DNA from 2 places in the Myxococcus sp. AM009 genome. Region 2 is predicted to be linked to the other one. Evidence: riboswitches for the same ligand, from Rfam matches in the RefSeq annotation. Region 2 holds a riboswitch; the other holds the start of a gene.
The links. Region 2 has a riboswitch for cobalamin ahead of HV824_RS15500 (TonB-dependent siderophore receptor). Riboswitches for the same ligand answer to the same signal wherever they lie in the genome.
Positions count from the first base shown of each region.

Region 1: another riboswitch for cobalamin. It lies ahead of HV824_RS01525 (aspartate aminotransferase family protein); the one in region 2 lies ahead of HV824_RS15500 (TonB-dependent siderophore receptor).

Region 1 covers NZ_JABXEP010000003.1:30,078-37,393, reverse strand. Annotated here, with positions in the region: gene HV824_RS01540 (CoA transferase subunit A) at 1-558, opposite strand, end outside; gene HV824_RS01535 (acetyl ornithine aminotransferase family protein) at 569-1,948, opposite strand; gene HV824_RS01530 (aldehyde dehydrogenase family protein) at 1,970-3,529, opposite strand; gene HV824_RS01525 (aspartate aminotransferase family protein) at 3,526-4,890, opposite strand; cobalamin riboswitch at 5,156-5,367, opposite strand; gene HV824_RS01520 (DUF1501 domain-containing protein) at 5,623-6,858, shown strand; gene HV824_RS01515 (mersacidin/lichenicidin family type 2 lantibiotic) at 7,005-7,247, opposite strand.
Region 2 covers NZ_JABXEP010000053.1:41,172-48,487, forward strand. Annotated here, with positions in the region: gene HV824_RS15495 (MXAN_6577-like cysteine-rich protein) at 1-1,322, opposite strand, end outside; gene HV824_RS15500 (TonB-dependent siderophore receptor) at 1,294-3,303, opposite strand; cobalamin riboswitch at 3,362-3,609, opposite strand; gene HV824_RS15505 (FHA domain-containing protein) at 3,616-4,104, opposite strand; gene HV824_RS15510 (hypothetical protein) at 4,245-4,526, opposite strand; gene HV824_RS15515 (hypothetical protein) at 4,541-5,197, opposite strand; gene HV824_RS15520 (SMI1/KNR4 family protein) at 5,444-5,908, opposite strand; gene HV824_RS15525 (hypothetical protein) at 6,516-7,316, opposite strand, start outside.

The DNA of each region.
Region 1 (7,316 bases), on a different contig from region 2:
CACCTCCTTCTGGGAGCCCAGCAGGCCCCACACCTGCGCGTTCCCTTCCAGGTCGGCGCGCTGGCAGTGGATGATGGCCACGTCCGGCCGGAGCGCGGGGACGGCGGCCAGCTCCTGCCCGGTAAAGGGGCAAGTCACGGTCTTGATGGACGGATTCACGCGGGCGATGTCGCCACCGGCGTAGTTGTTCAGCGGCCAGAAGGGCAGGCCCGCGCTGCCCGCGAGCAGGCGGGACAGCAGTCCGAAGTGGGAATACTCCTCCAGCTCCAGGCGCTCGGGTGACGACGCCTCGCTGCGCCGGCGCAGCGCGTGGAGGCTGCCCACGCCCGGGTTGCCCGCCCAACTGAAGACGAGCTTGCGCACCGCGCCCGCCTCGATGAGCTGGTCATAGACGAGGTCCGGCGTGAGGCGGATGGCCGTGAGGTCCCGGCGTCCCTGGCGGATGATTTCATGGCCCGCCGCGAAGCAGATGAGGTGCGTGAAGCCATCAATGACCAACGAGCTGCCGTCCTTCACGGACTCGGCGATGGCTTCCTTCATGGAGCAGCGCTTGTTCATCGCTCGGGCCTCAGCGCTTCACGCCCGCCGCTGCGGGCTGGGGAAGAGGGGGCGCACGCGGGAGGGCCAGCTCCGTCAGGCACTCCTCGAGGACGCGCAGCATCACGTCCACCTCGTGCCGGCCCACGACGAGCGGCGGCGCGAAGCGGATGGTGGACTTGCCGCACGACAGCAGCAGCAGGCCCTTGCGGAAGGCGCGCTGCTCCAGCTCCGCCACGTAGGCGCTGGCGGGCTCGCGCGTCGCCGGGTCCACGAACTCCGCGCCCACCATGAGGCCCACGCCCCGGACGTCGCCAATGACGGGCCAGCGAGCCTGGAGCGCGCGCAGGCCGCGCAGCAGGTGCTCGCCCGTGTCGCGCACGGAGTCGAGCAGCCCCGCTACCACGTCCAGCGTGGCCAGCCCCGCCGCGCAGCACACGGGGTTTCCGCCGTAGGTGCTGCCGTGCGAGCCGCGCGGCCACGTCATCACCGACTCACGGGCGATGATGGCGCCCAGCGGCATGCCAGAGGCGATGCCCTTGGCCGACAGGAGGATGTCCGGCATCACCCCGAAGTGCTCCGCCGCGAACATCTTCCCCGTGCGGCCGATGCCAGACTGCACCTCGTCGAAGACGAGCAGGATGCCGTGGGCATCGCAGATTCGGCGCAGGTGCTGGAGGAACGACGCCGGCGGGATGACGTAGCCGCCTTCACCCAGGATGGGCTCCACGAAGATGGCGGCCACCTCGCGCGGGTCCACGTGGTTGACGAACCACTCCCGCTCCAGCAGCAGCGCCGGGTTGCACGCGTCGCCGCACGCGTTGGGCGCGCAGCCGTTGGGACAGCGGTACGGGTTCGCGTAGGGGAGGTGGATGACGCCGGGCAGCAGCGGCCCGAAGAAGGCGCGCTGGGTGACCTTGGAGGAGTTGAGGGAGATGGCGCCAAGGGTGCGGCCGTGGAAGCCGCCCTGGAAGGCCACCACGTACTGGCGGCGCGTGTGGTGCCGCGCCAGCTTGAGCGCGCCCTCCACCGCCTCGGTGCCGGAGTTCGTCAGGAAGACGCGCTTGGGACCCATCTCCGGCAGGTAGCTGGCGAGCCGCTCGCAGAGCCGGGAGAAGGTGTCGTAGTAGAAGTCGGTGCCGCAGATGTGCAGGAAGCGGTCGGCGGCCTCGTGGATGGCCTTCACCACGGTGGGGTGCGAGTGGCCGGTGGACGCCACGGCGATGCCCGCCATGAAGTCGAGGAAGCGGTTGCCGTCGACGTCGTACACCCACGGCCCCTCGCCGCGCTGGACGACCAGCGGATACTCCTTGATGTACGAGGGGGAGCTGTAGCGCTGGTCCACCGCGATGATGGCCTGCGCGTTCGGCCCCGGTGGAGCCACCTTCACTTCGGGATAGAGCTGGGTCATGGAGATTTCCTCGCGGGGGTTTCAGCCCATCCGGGTCTGCGCCTGCTCGCGCATGAACTGGGCGACGTAGTAGGGACCGCAGCCGCCCTTGCCGGACGCGCCGCTGCCCTTCCATCCACAGAACGACTGCACACCGGGCCACGCACCCGTTGTCGCGCCCGTGCGGCGGTTGGCGTAGAGGACGCCGGCCTCGGCTTCGGCCATGAAGCGCTCCACGTCCGCGGCGTCGCGGCTGAAGATGCCGGCGGTGAGGCCGTACTCGCAGTCGTTCGCCATCCGCAGGGCTTCATCCAGCGTGCTGAAGCCCGTCACGCCGACGAAGGGCAGGAACAGCTCGTCCCGCATCAGCCGGTGGCCGTGCGACAGCGCCGCCACGGTGGGGGCGACGAAGTGGCCCTTGGCGAGCGCGCCCTCCAGCCGCAGCCGCTCTCCGCCCGCGATGATGGCGCCGTCCCGGCGCGCCTCGTCCACCGCGCGCTCGAAGCGCCGCACCGCCGCCGTGTTGATGACGGGACCGGTGAACACGGACGCCAGCGCCGGGTCGCCCACCACCGCTTCCCGGGCCTTCTTCGCCAGCCCATCGGTGAAGTCGTTCAGCAGCGCCTCGTGCACGTAGATGCGGGACAGCGCGCTGCACTTCTGGCCCGACAGGCCGAAGGCGGAGCGGAAGCAGCCGTCGATGGCGGCCTCCAGGTCCGCGTCGCGGCAGACGATGGCCGGGTTCTTCCCACCCAGTTCCAGGAAGCACGGCCGCACGCGGCCGGTGGACATCACCTGGTGGAGATTCATCCCCACGGCCTTGCTGCCGGTGAACGACACGCCGTCCACGCCAGGGTGCCGCACCAGCGCCGCGCCCAGCGCCTCCCCTTCGCCGTGCACCACCTGGAAGACACCCGGGGGCAGGCCCGCGTCCGCGAGCGCCTGGTACAGGCCCTCCGCGCACCAGGGGGCCTCTTCGCTGGGCTTGAGGATGACGGTGTTGCCACCCAGGAGCGCGCCTCCGCTCATCCCCGCCGCGAGCGCCAGCGGGAAGTTGAAGGGCGAGATGACGGCGAAGACCCCGTAGGGCCGCAGGACGCTGCGCGTGTCCTCGTCGGGCGACAGGCGCGCCATGGGACGGACGAAGCCCTCCGCCTGCTCCAGTTGGCTGGCGTAGTAGCGCAGCAGGTCCGCGGACTCCTCCACGTCACCCAGCGACTCCAGCCGGCTCTTGCCCACCTCCAACGTCATCCGCGCCGACAGCTCCAGGCTGCGCTCGGAGATGAGGTCCGCGGCCCGGCGGAGGATGCGCACTCGCTCCTCCCAGGCCGTGGCGCCCCAGCCTCGCTGGGCCACTCGCGCCACGCGCACCACCCGGTCCAACTCGCTGACGGGCGTGCGGTGGAAGGTGGCGAGCAGCTCGTCCGGCCTCGCCGGGTTGCGGCGCTCCAGGAGGTCTCCGCTCCGCCAGGCCTCGCCGGCAATCCACGACGGCAGCGCTTCGCCCAGGCGCCCCCGCACGGTGTTGAGCGCCTCGTCGAAGCGCGCGTGCAGTGTGGACATGTCGGCGTCCAGCACCGAATAGGTGATGCGGAAACTCATGGCTCCCTCCGGAAGTAGTGGTTGATGCCCTGCGCGAGCGTGTCGACCAGCGCGTCGACCTCGGCCTCGGTGATGACCAGCGGGGGGCCCAGCATCAGCAGGTCCCCGTTCGTTCCGTCCGCGTGGCCGGTGTTGGACCAGAGGACGAGGCCGCGCTCGAACAGCTCGGCCATCAGCCCCTCCACCACCTTGCGCGAACGAGGGAAGGGGCGGCGGCTGTCGAGGTCCTCCACGAACTCGACGCCCGCCATCAGGCCCACGCCCTGCACCGAGCCCACATGGGGCAGGGGCCGCAGCGTCTCGCGCAGGCGCCGCTGGAGGTGGGCGCCCACGCGCGCGGCGTGCGCCACCAGGCCGTGCCGTTCGTAGTAGTCGAGTACCGCCAGCCCGGCCGCCGTCATCGCCGGGGCCTGGAGGTAGGTCTGCGCGTGCATGAAGCCGCCGGAGCCCTGCCGCAGCTCCTCCAGGTGCGCCTGCCGCACGAGCACCGCGCTCAGCGGCGCGTAGCCCCCGCTGATGCCCTTGCCGAGCACCAGCAGGTCCGGGGTGAAGTCGAACAACTCACTGGCGAAGAAGCGCCCGGTGCGACCGCAGCCGCACATGACCTCATCGGCGATGGTGAGGATGCCGTACTGCCTGCACAGCGCGCTCACGCGCTCGAAGTAGTCCGGCGGCGGAGGGGAGGCTCCGGCCGAGGAGCCAATCACCGGCTCCGCGATGAAGGCGGCGATGGTGTCCGGGCCCTCGCGGAGGAGCGCCTCCTCCATCAGCCGCGCGTAGTGCGCCGCGCCGTCGCGTTCGTAGTCTTCCAGGCCGGAGCGGTACGGGTAGGGCGCGGGCGTGGTGACGACCTCCGCCAGCATGGGGCCGAAGAACTGCTTGTAGTGGGGACGCCCCGACAGGGAGAGGGCGTAGAGCGTGTTGCCGTGGTAGCCGGGCACGCGCGCAATGACCTTCGTGCGCTGGGGCTGCCCGCGCGCCACGCAGAGCTGCCGGGCGAACTTCACCGCGGCCTCCACCGCTTCGGAGCCCGAGCCCAGGAACGCGGCGCGCTCCAGTCCCGCGGGCGCCAGCGCGCACAGGCGGGTGGCGAGTTGCTCCGTCACCTCGGTGGTGAAGTGGGTGCCGTTGACGTAGGCGACGCGCAGCAGTTGTTCACGGATGCGGTCCACCACCTCGCGGTTGCCGTGGCCCACGCTGGCCACGAGCGCGCCCGCCGAGGCGTCCAGGTAGCGCTTGCCTGTGGCGTCGAAGAGGTGGACACCCCGGCCGTGGGTCACCACGGGGAAGTCGCGCGCGAGGTCGCGCAGCAGCACATTCCCTTGCGGGTAGCGCACGCCCTGCCTGCCTTCGTCCCGCATCGTCCGTCCTCCACGCAGCGCGGACGACCGAGGTCGCCCGACAGGGCTCCCGCGTGGAAGAAGGGTTGTCACGATGCGCGGGTCGGCGCACACCAGGCCCCGGAGGAGCCCACGGACCGACCTTCGCCCCCACGGGCGACTGGACACACGAGCGGGGTTGGGTCGGAAAAGCCGAGGCGCGCGCGAAGACTGGCTGGAGGCTCCAGCGCTGCTCGGACCTTCCGGCCGTCCCACGCGGCTCCAGGTCGAAACCGTCCGTGGATTTCTCCCACGGGCGGATGCGGGCAGGTCTTCGGGCTCGTGAGCACTCCGGCCGGAGCCGGATTCCTACTGCTCGTCGCTTCCCAGCTCCCAGAGGGAGCCAGTGCGTGTGACGAGGTTCGTTCTCACCTACCGCTGCGGGGCAGCCCCGGATTCACACCGGGTTCCCTTTTAAGCCCAGGCCGAGGCCCAGGCACCAACATGGGGCGGTATGTACTGTCGGCCTTCTTGGACTGTCAAGGCAGGCTCGCGAACATGGACAGGTTCCGTCTTGAAGCGGGCGCGCATCCGACATCAAGGTTCGCGCCGCGCGCTCGATGGCGTCGGCGATGCGGAACGAACGTGGCACATCCAGACGCAGGTCCGCTCTTGCGCGCCGTGCCCGTAACTTCTGTCCCGCCCCGGTGTTGAATGAGGGGGGCCCTGCCAACTGGGGGCTCCCGTGCCTGGCTCACCGGAGGCGAAGACGCGATGAACCCACTGCTGACCCGTCGTCATCTGCTGCGCGCTCTGGGGTCGACGGCGGTGGGGCTTGCGTGGGCTCCGGGCTCCCTGGGACGGGCGCTCGCGTCCAGCCAGCTCGCCTCCACGCGAGGCACGCTGGTGACTGTCTTCCTGCGTGGCGGCGCGGACGGGCTCTCCCTGGTGCCTCCGGTGGAGGATGCCGCGTATCACCGGGCACGTCCCACGCTGGCGTTGAAGGCGCATGGCCCGGACGCCGCGCTGAAGTTGTCAGGGCCCTTTGGCCTGCATCCCAGGCTCGAAGCGTTGATGCCGCTGTGGCGTGATGGCCGGCTGGCGGTGCTGCACGGCGTGGGATTGCCGGCGCCGGTCCGCTCACACTTCGACGCGCAGGACTTCGTTGAATCCGGAACGCCGGGGCGCAAGTCGACACCGGATGGCTGGCTCAACCGCGCGCTGGACGAAGAAGAGGGCGTCGCGCTGCGCGCCGTGGCGTTGCAGCCCACACTGCCCCGGGCGCTGTTCGGAGACGCGGGGGCGGTGGCCATGGGGCGGCTGGAGGAGTTCCGGCTGAGGGGCGGGCGCAGAGGTGAGGAGGCCACCCGAGGCTTCAATGCGCTCTACGCGGGCGCCGTGGACGAGGCGCTGCGGACGACGGGCCAGGACGCTTTCGAGGCGATGTCGCTGTTGGACGAGGCGCGGCTGGCGAAGCGCGCTTCGCGTGCGGCGGTGGAGTATCCGAAGGGGCAGCTCGGACAGCGGCTGCGCGACATCGCGCGGCTCATCCACGGCGAGGTGGGGCTGGAGGTGGCGGCGACGGAGCTGGGAGGCTGGGACACGCATGCGGCTCAGGGCGCCGCGACGGGGGCGTTCGCCAACCGCTGCCAGGAGCTCGGAGGCGCGCTCGCGGCCTTCGCGCAGGACCTGGGGGCTCGGCTGGAGCAGGTGACGGTGGTGGTGCTCACGGAGTTCGGCCGCACGGTGCGGGAGAACGGCAGTCGTGGCACGGACCACGGCGTGGGCAGCGCGATGCTGGTGCTGGGAGGCGGCGTGAGGGGCGGCAAGGTGTACGGGCGCTTTGAGTCGCTGGAGGCGGAGCGCTTGCAGGACGGGCGCGATGTGCCCGCCTGGACGGACGTGCGCGCGCCATTGGCGGAAGTCCTGCGCGCCTGTCGGCCCGGTGTGGCGCTCCAGAAGGTATTTCCTGGCTTCATGTCGCCCCCGGGGTTGGGCCTGTTCGGATAGGCGCTGCGCTCATCTGTCGGCGCGTCACATCACCTCCGTCCGGGACAGACAGGGGAGCGGCCTTCCGCCGCCGCTCCCCCGCCCGAACACGTCCGCATTCACGTCGAGCCGCCACGGCCCTTCCGCGTCAGCTCATGTCCCGTCGCTCAGCGGCAGCAGGCAGACATCCCGCAGGCCGTATAGAGGCAGGTGAGCTCGTTGGGCGTGGGGGTGGCGGGGCAGGTGGCCTCGGCATCGCCGCCGGTGATGAACGCCAGCGTCGCATCCTCCAGCTCCATGACGGACGCGGGGCTGGCCGGAAGCGCGGCGCGCTCCGCGTCGGAGAGGCTGTCGTAGTAGTCGGCGTCACGCCAGGCGCGGAGGATGTGGTTCTTGTCGCTGTGGCTCATGGTGCTGCTCCTCTTGGGTTGTTGGGGGACTGCCTACGGACCGCCAACCCTCGCGGTGCCGGAGTTCGT
Region 2 (7,316 bases):
AACCCGGAGGCGCGCACGGCGCTGGCGCTGTGCCCGTTGGCCTCGTCGTACTCGGCCTCGCCCAGGCAGGCCACCACGAGCTGGTCACCCACGGCCTCCACGTAGCCCGCGTTGAGGCAGTCCGCCGCGCCCAGGTCGATGGCGCTCACGCCGCCGCTCGCGGGGTCGATCTTCGCGAGCATGCCCGGGCCATTGGGCTTGTAGCCGTTGTAGGGATTCAGGTTGGTGAGGCTCACGTACACCCCCGCCTCCGTCGCCGCGACGGAGTAGGGCAGCGGCAACACCGTGCCGCCGTCGAAGGGCTTCAGGTCCAGCCCGGTGAGCGAAATCGTGTCCACCTTGCGCGGCTGCTCGGGGTTGGAGATGTCCACGCGCGCGACGGCGTTGCCAAACTGGAACATGGAGCCGCCCGTGCCGAACAAGGGGATGTACAGCGTGGTGCCCCACTTCGCCACCGCCTGCGGGCTGGTGTTCGCCCCCAGGTTCACCTGCGTCACGGTGCGCAGCCCCAGCCCCGCGCCCTGGGAGGGGCCCTCTTGCTTGAGCACCTGCAAGGTGTTGTTCACCGAGTCCACGACGTAGACATAAGGCGGGTCCACCAGGATGTCGTTGGGCGAGCCCGACACCCCGCCCAGCGAGTCCTCCTCCACCACCGTCCCCAGCGCGCCGCCCGCCGCCTGGAGCAGCTTCGACGCCGTGGCGTCCGCGGCCAGCACGTAGCCGTCCCAGGACGCGAGCGTCTGCACCCCCGAACCGAACTGACGCCGAGGCCCGAGCTGGTCCGTCCCCGCCTGGATGCCCACGAGCTGCCCGTTGGTGTAGCAGGCCGCCACCACGTCGTAGCCGCAGCGGCCCTCGTGACACGTCTGTACGTCCGGGCACACGTTGCCGCAGGCGCCGCAGTTGAGCACGTCCGCGCGCACGTCCACGCACGAGCCCCCGCACCGCAAGCTGCCTTCTGAGCAGCCCTCGCGACACACGCTGGCTTCGCACACGAGCCCTGCGGCGCACGCGTTGCCACAGGCGCCGCAGTGGGCGACATCGCTCGCCGTGGCCACGCACGCGCCACCGCAGGACTCCGTCCCCGGGCGGCAGCCACAGACGCTGGCCTGACACGTCTGCCCGTCACCGCACGCGTTGCCACAGGCGCCGCAGTTCGCGGCATCGCCGCCCAGGTCCACGCAAGCTTCGCCGCAGACGGACAGGCCGGAGGTGCACACCGCGCCCTCCTCCGGGCACCCGGTGAGCAGCAGCGCCGCCACGGCCGCCAGCAGCAAGGTCGGAAGGGACGGCTCAGGGGACAGGGGACGCGGGCGAGTCATGGAGCTCCCGAGGAGAGGAGGAAGACGGTGACGCGCCTGGCTCGAGCGCCACCGCGAGCGTCACGTAGACGGCGCGTCCCGGCAGCGGGAAGCCCGTGAAGTCGAAGGTCCGGACGTCGAGGAGGTTCTTCAGCTCGACGGACAGGGTGAGGTCCGGCCCGTGAAGGAAGGTGCTGGACGCGCCCGCGCTCACCCACGTGCGCGAGGGCAAGTCGAGCGAGCCGGTGCGGTTGATGCGCTGCGCGGACTGGTAGAGCACCTCCGCGCGGGCGTTGAGCCAGTCCGGCCCCGCGCGCACCCGCCCCACCCACTTGTGCCTGGGACGGTTCGGCAGGTCCTTGCCGAAGAAGCGCGGGTCCCCGTAGCGGTTCTCCGTGCGCAGATACGTGTAGCCCGTGCTGGCCAGCAGCCAGGGAAGGGGCCGCGCCTCGCCCTCCAGCTCCAGGCCCCACACGCGCGCGGCGTCGAAGTTGTACGGGCGCGCCATCAGCGGCGGGTACAGCTCATAGGCGATGAGGTTCTCATACAGCGCCGCGAAGCCGCCCAGCGTGAAGCCCCAGCGCGGCGCCGCGTCCTCGCCGTCTTCCGGGCCGGAGCGCCACCTCACCGCCGCGTCCGCGTACAGGGCGCGCTCGGGTTTCAATCCGGGGTTGGGCAGCAGCGTGCCCTGCCGGATGTACAGCTCCAGGAAGGACGGCGCGCGGTGGGACTGACCGGCGTTGGCGCGCAGCCCGAAGCCGCGCCCCAGCTCGACGGAGGCGCCCAGCTTCGGCGACAGCAGCCAGTACGGCCCCACCCGCTCCAACCGCATCGAAGGCACCACGTCCAGCGCGCCGCCGAAGAGCCGCACCTCATCCATGGCCATGACGCTGGCGCGCCACCACGAGGCGGCCTGCGCGCCCTCCTCCTGCGTCACCGTCTCACCCGAGGTCGCCACCGTGACGGTCAGCGACTGGCGCGCTCCCAGCGGCCCGCGGCCCTCCAGCTCCACGCCGCCCACCGAGTGCCGCTGCGCGCCGCCCGCGCCGGGAATGCGCCCCGTCACCTCCAGGCCATCACGCCGGAAGAAGCCTCGCGCGCTCCCCTGCCCCAGCCCGTCGAGCACGCCCGACCAGCGGAGGCCCAGCGCCAGCCGCCCCAGCGCCTGGTCTCCGGTGGACTGGGGATTCTGCACGGTGCCCGGAATGGCGCGGTCCTCCAGGGACAGCTCCGCGAGCGCATCCAGCCGCGAGCCTCCCGCCAGCCGTCGCCGGTAGCGCAGGAGCGCGCCCCCTCCCCGCGCGTCGTTGCGGGCACGCCGCTCGGAGACCTGGGGGTTGCCGTCCACGGCGGGCAGGTCGTCCACGTCGTAGGCGAAGTCGCCATCCGAGCGGCCCGCGTGCACCAGCAGCAGCGCCTGCCCGCCCAGCAGCGGCCCCGTGGCGGCGACGTGGCCCAGCGCCGTGTTCCAGCTCCCGTAGGTCACCTCGCCGCTCGTGCGCAGGTTCGGCCCTGGCGCGCGAGTGATGATGTTGATGGCGCCGCCCAGGCCGCCGGAGCCATAGCGCGCGCCCGCGCCACCTCGCAGCACCTCGAAGCGCTCCACCAGCGCGGAGGGGATGAGCGACAGGTCCGACAGGCCGCCCGCGCCGTTGAGCGGAATCCCATCCAGGAACACGAGCACGCCGTTGGATGACGCGCCCCGCACCACCAGGCTCTTGCTCTGGCCGTAGCCACCGGAGTCCTGCACCGCGAGCCCCACCGAGCCCACGAGCAGCTCCGCCGTGTCGCGCGCCTCGCCCGCGCGCTCTCGCGCGTCGATGACGGTGATGGCGCCCGTCGGGTCCCTCCGCTCTGGAGACTCAGGCGGAGGCGGTGTCCTGCCGCGAACCACGGTGGTGCGCGTGGGGGCGGGCTCGGCCTCGGAGGGCTGCGCCCCGGCGGGACATGGAAGGCTGAGCGCCAGGCACACGACAGGCCCGGCGAGGAAGTTCCACCGCATGCTCCGCCTTCCGCTCCCTCCGACGAAGAGAGAAGGCCAACCGCCCGGGCCCGCGAAAGGCTCGGCCGCACCCCTGGGCAGGTCTCCTGGCTGACGGGCTCTGGCGGCTGGCGCACGCTGCGTCATGCCAGAAGAGGACTTCCGCCTTCCCCCGGAGCGGCGCTCGGCCGCGGCTGGAGTGGCGACAAACCGAAGCCCCCGGCCCTGACCTCAGGGCTGCCCGTTCACAGTGGCGGGACCGCGCCGGACTCACACCGGCTTCCCTCTTGAAAGCCCGGCATGGGCACCCAAGGGCGCGCCCTTTCTAGGAGGTCACCTCCGGCGGGTCAAGCGCACCGGGGGCGTCAGCGAGGACGCGCGCACGGACTGCTCGAAGGCATACGTCCGGAGGAACAGGAGCTCCACGTTCCCCAGCGTGAGCCGGGAACGGCACAGCAGCGGCGCCGGGCGGCCCGGGAGGATGAGCACCCCGTCCTGGTACGTCCCTCGCTCACTCTCCAGGTCCGTCACGCACCACAGCCCGGTGTGCGGCTCACGACGAAGGCGCGCATGCAGGCGGGACACCGTGGGCTCGGCCAGGACGATGTCGCACTCGGCGCCGCTGCCCACCGTCACGTCGCCATCCGCCGGGCGCAGCCGCGGGCGCACCTCCAGCACCACGGGCGCCGTGGCGCAGGGCGTCGATGCCTTCTCCGCTGACCGGGACGTCCCAGCGCGGGGCCGCGTGGAAGCAGGCTCCCACAGCAACACGGGCCAGCTCCCGTCTTGGGCCCGCGCATCGCGAGGAGCTGGCTGGAACACGCGCACCTTCCTGTTCACCGGATGGACGCGCGCAACATGGACACGAGACTCCGGCCGCGCCAGTTCCTGGACCTCGGGGCGTGCGATTCACTGTCGGGTCCCACCGCGTGGGAGGTCCACCCACGCTGGCCACCAGGCGACTACGGAACGTCTGGCGTCCCCGCGTCCTCGCAGGCCACGCCCGCGTCCCCCGCTGGCTCGGCCTCCACGCAATCCGGCAGCGCCAGCTCCAGGCTGTCCTCACCCAAGAGCAGGGCCTCGTCGTCGGTGGAGAAGGTGCCCGTGCCACTGTCCGCGCCGCGCAGTCGTGCAATCGGGTCCTCCACGGCGCAGCCTCCGCTCCAGGCCAGCAGCGCCAGGACGAGCAGGTGCCGGAAGGGCCCGCGAAGCGTGTGCGATGCGAGGTCAGTACGGTTGTTCATCGGACGGCCACCTTTCACGGGAAGACCATCAGCGCGACGCTCAGCCGTGGCCGGATGGCCCAGCCCTCATAGAGCGGTTCGAAGCCCTGCGGACCTTGGAAGCCGATGAGGGGGCGGCCGAAGGCGACGTCCATCGCCAGCGAGCCCTCCACGGCGAGGTACCGGGAGAAGCGCCAGCGCAGGGAGGTATCCGGCCCCGTGAGGAACGCGGGGAGGAAGCGGGGGCCCGCGGTGTCCAGCCCGCCCACGCGGGCAAAAGCCGTCCGGCCGAAGAGGAGGAAGCCCGCCCCCGCGCCCACGCTCCAACGCCACTCACCCGAGCGGAGCACGGGCGTGTCCAGCCAGAAGCCGAAGACATACTGCTCCAGCTTCACCTCGGTGCGGGTGTCCACCATGCTCGACGGGAGGCCCGCCAGGTACTGGAAGCGGATGCGCAGCCGGGGAAACTCCCAGCCGGCCCCGAGCAACCATCCCTGGTAGCCCGTTGAGGCGTAGCCGTCCAGCGAGGTGAGGCCGCCCACCAGGAGCTGCCACTGCACGGAGGAGGACTCGTAGGCCTCGGGAGCCTCCTCGGCGCGGGGAGCCTCCGTGGCCTCCGCCGCCTGCGAGCCGGAACCCGCGAGCAGCCCTCCCAACACACCCAGTCGCAGCAAGACGGTGCCCGATGCCATGCGGGCAACGCTACCGTCCTGGCAACGGGGGACGGAAGCCCCCCGCCCGGCCACTCAACGGTTCGTTGCGCGTCATGAGCGAAGCGCACGGAAGACGCTCAGCCCTGCTACCCTCGTCGCTGGCATGCCACTGGGCACGCATGGCGAGAGCCGTCTGTCAGGGCCGCTCAGGAGGTGGAGCGGCGCGAGTTCAAGACGGCCGTGGCGCGGCTGGCCCAGGCCATGCGGTTTCCGACCCATCCACAGCTAATCTTCGGTTGACAGCCAGAACCACCGCTCCTCCGACCTGAGCGCCCCCATCAAGAACTCCCGAAACGACCTGGCAATCTTGGGGCAGTAGCCCGGGTCTGGAAACGCCTCGTTGTAGCCGTCACGAAGGGGGGAGCGGCCGTCATGCTGCTCGCTCACGTCAAGCAGGATGAAGTTGCTATCCCGCACACGGCAGAGGGCATACCAAGACGCGGGCCCGGCATCTTCGCTGTCGTCGTTACGCATGACGAGCCGGGCACGACGAAGCTCCGCCAGCGGAGCGAAGGCGAAGGCAGGGTCCATGCGGTCAAAGAGGCGCGCACCGTTGCAGTGCAGATAGAAGGCGCGCAAGTCCGGGTCCAGACGCCAACCTGCGCTGTGCTCGAACGCTTCAATTTGCTCGGGCGTCGCAGGAGGGTTCGGGAAGTGGAGGCGCGACACCTCCGCGAGAAGGTCCTTCATGGAAGGGCATTCTCCATTGGGATAGTCCACCCCGGTCCTGGTCCACGGTGGGTTGTTCGCGTAACACTGCTTGTACGCGGACGGGAGTTGCTGGTGCAGGTCCTGCGGAAACGGAATGATGTTGTCCCAGTCGGTGGGATTGCCTCCGTGCCAGAGGTCCTGAACGTGATGCCCCTCGTAGGGTGTCCCAGTGGTGTCGGTGGGCCACGCGCCAAATCGATTTGCCCAGTGGCGCCGGAAGTCGGGGCGCATGCTGTTCCATTGCGTCCGCGCTGCGTTGGTCTGGGCAGGGGCAATCGTTGCTTAGTTACAACAACAGTGCGTCATCCCGAAACACGGGCGTAGCCCCACCGCGACTGCACCGTCTGCCGCCGATGCCCCTCCTCAGCCCGGGGCCTCGCGAAGCGTTCCTGGAAGTGGCTTTGGGGAAGCAGCACCAGCCCGGTGATGACGAAGACGTCGCCTTCCCGCAACAACGACGCGGCGTCTTGGACTTCTATACGGACTCCCTGCATCCCCATCGCCGTCGCGTCCCCTACACTGACGTCAGCTCCCAAATCGATTCCGCGCGGGAAGTTGCCGAGCCCCCTGCCCTCCCCGCGCCGTGTCACGGCAGCCGGTGAAACAAGGGCAGGTTCGCGGGGGCCGGATACACCGCGACGCCATGCGTGGCCCCCAGGTCGGGGCTGGAGATGACGACGTCAGGCGTGGGCGCGCCAGAGACGCTGAGCTGGCTCGGGCTCAGCCGGGAAATCCTCCCGGAGTCGTAGGCCATCCACAGGCCCCCGCCTTCGTCGAAGGCGACTTCCTTGGGGCCGCCCGCGTCAATCTGGATGCTCGGGACGACGCTCACCGCGCCGGAGCCCTCCTGGTCAGCGGGCGTGAGCCGCACGACGACGCCGCTCGCGCCATAGGACACCCACAGGTTCCGCTCCCCATCGAAGGCGAGCCCCGCGGGGCCCGCGAAGCTCCTGCCCGGAGAGGCTTCCATCACGTCGATGCTCACAACGGGCGTCACGGCGCCCGACGCCTGGAGGCTCGATGCGGCCACCTTGTGGACGCGGGACGCCCCGGCCGTCACGTCTCCCACCCAGAGGTTGCCCGTGGCGTCGAACGCGAGCGTGGAGGGGGCTCCCAGCCCGCTCAGCACGACCTGCGGCGCCGGAGCGGTGCCGGAGACAAGCTGGGCCGCGCCAAACCGGATGACGGTGTCGCTGAACCCGATGGAGGTCCAGAGGTCGCCAGCGGCATCGAATGCAATGGCGATGGGGCCCGGGCTCCCAGCGCTCAACACGCCGCCGCGCATGATGACATCGGGGCTCTTGACGCCAGACGCGCCCAGGTCGCTGGCGGGGTAGCGCCGCAGCTCCCCCGACCCCAGCGCCACCCAGAGGTTGCCACGCCTGTC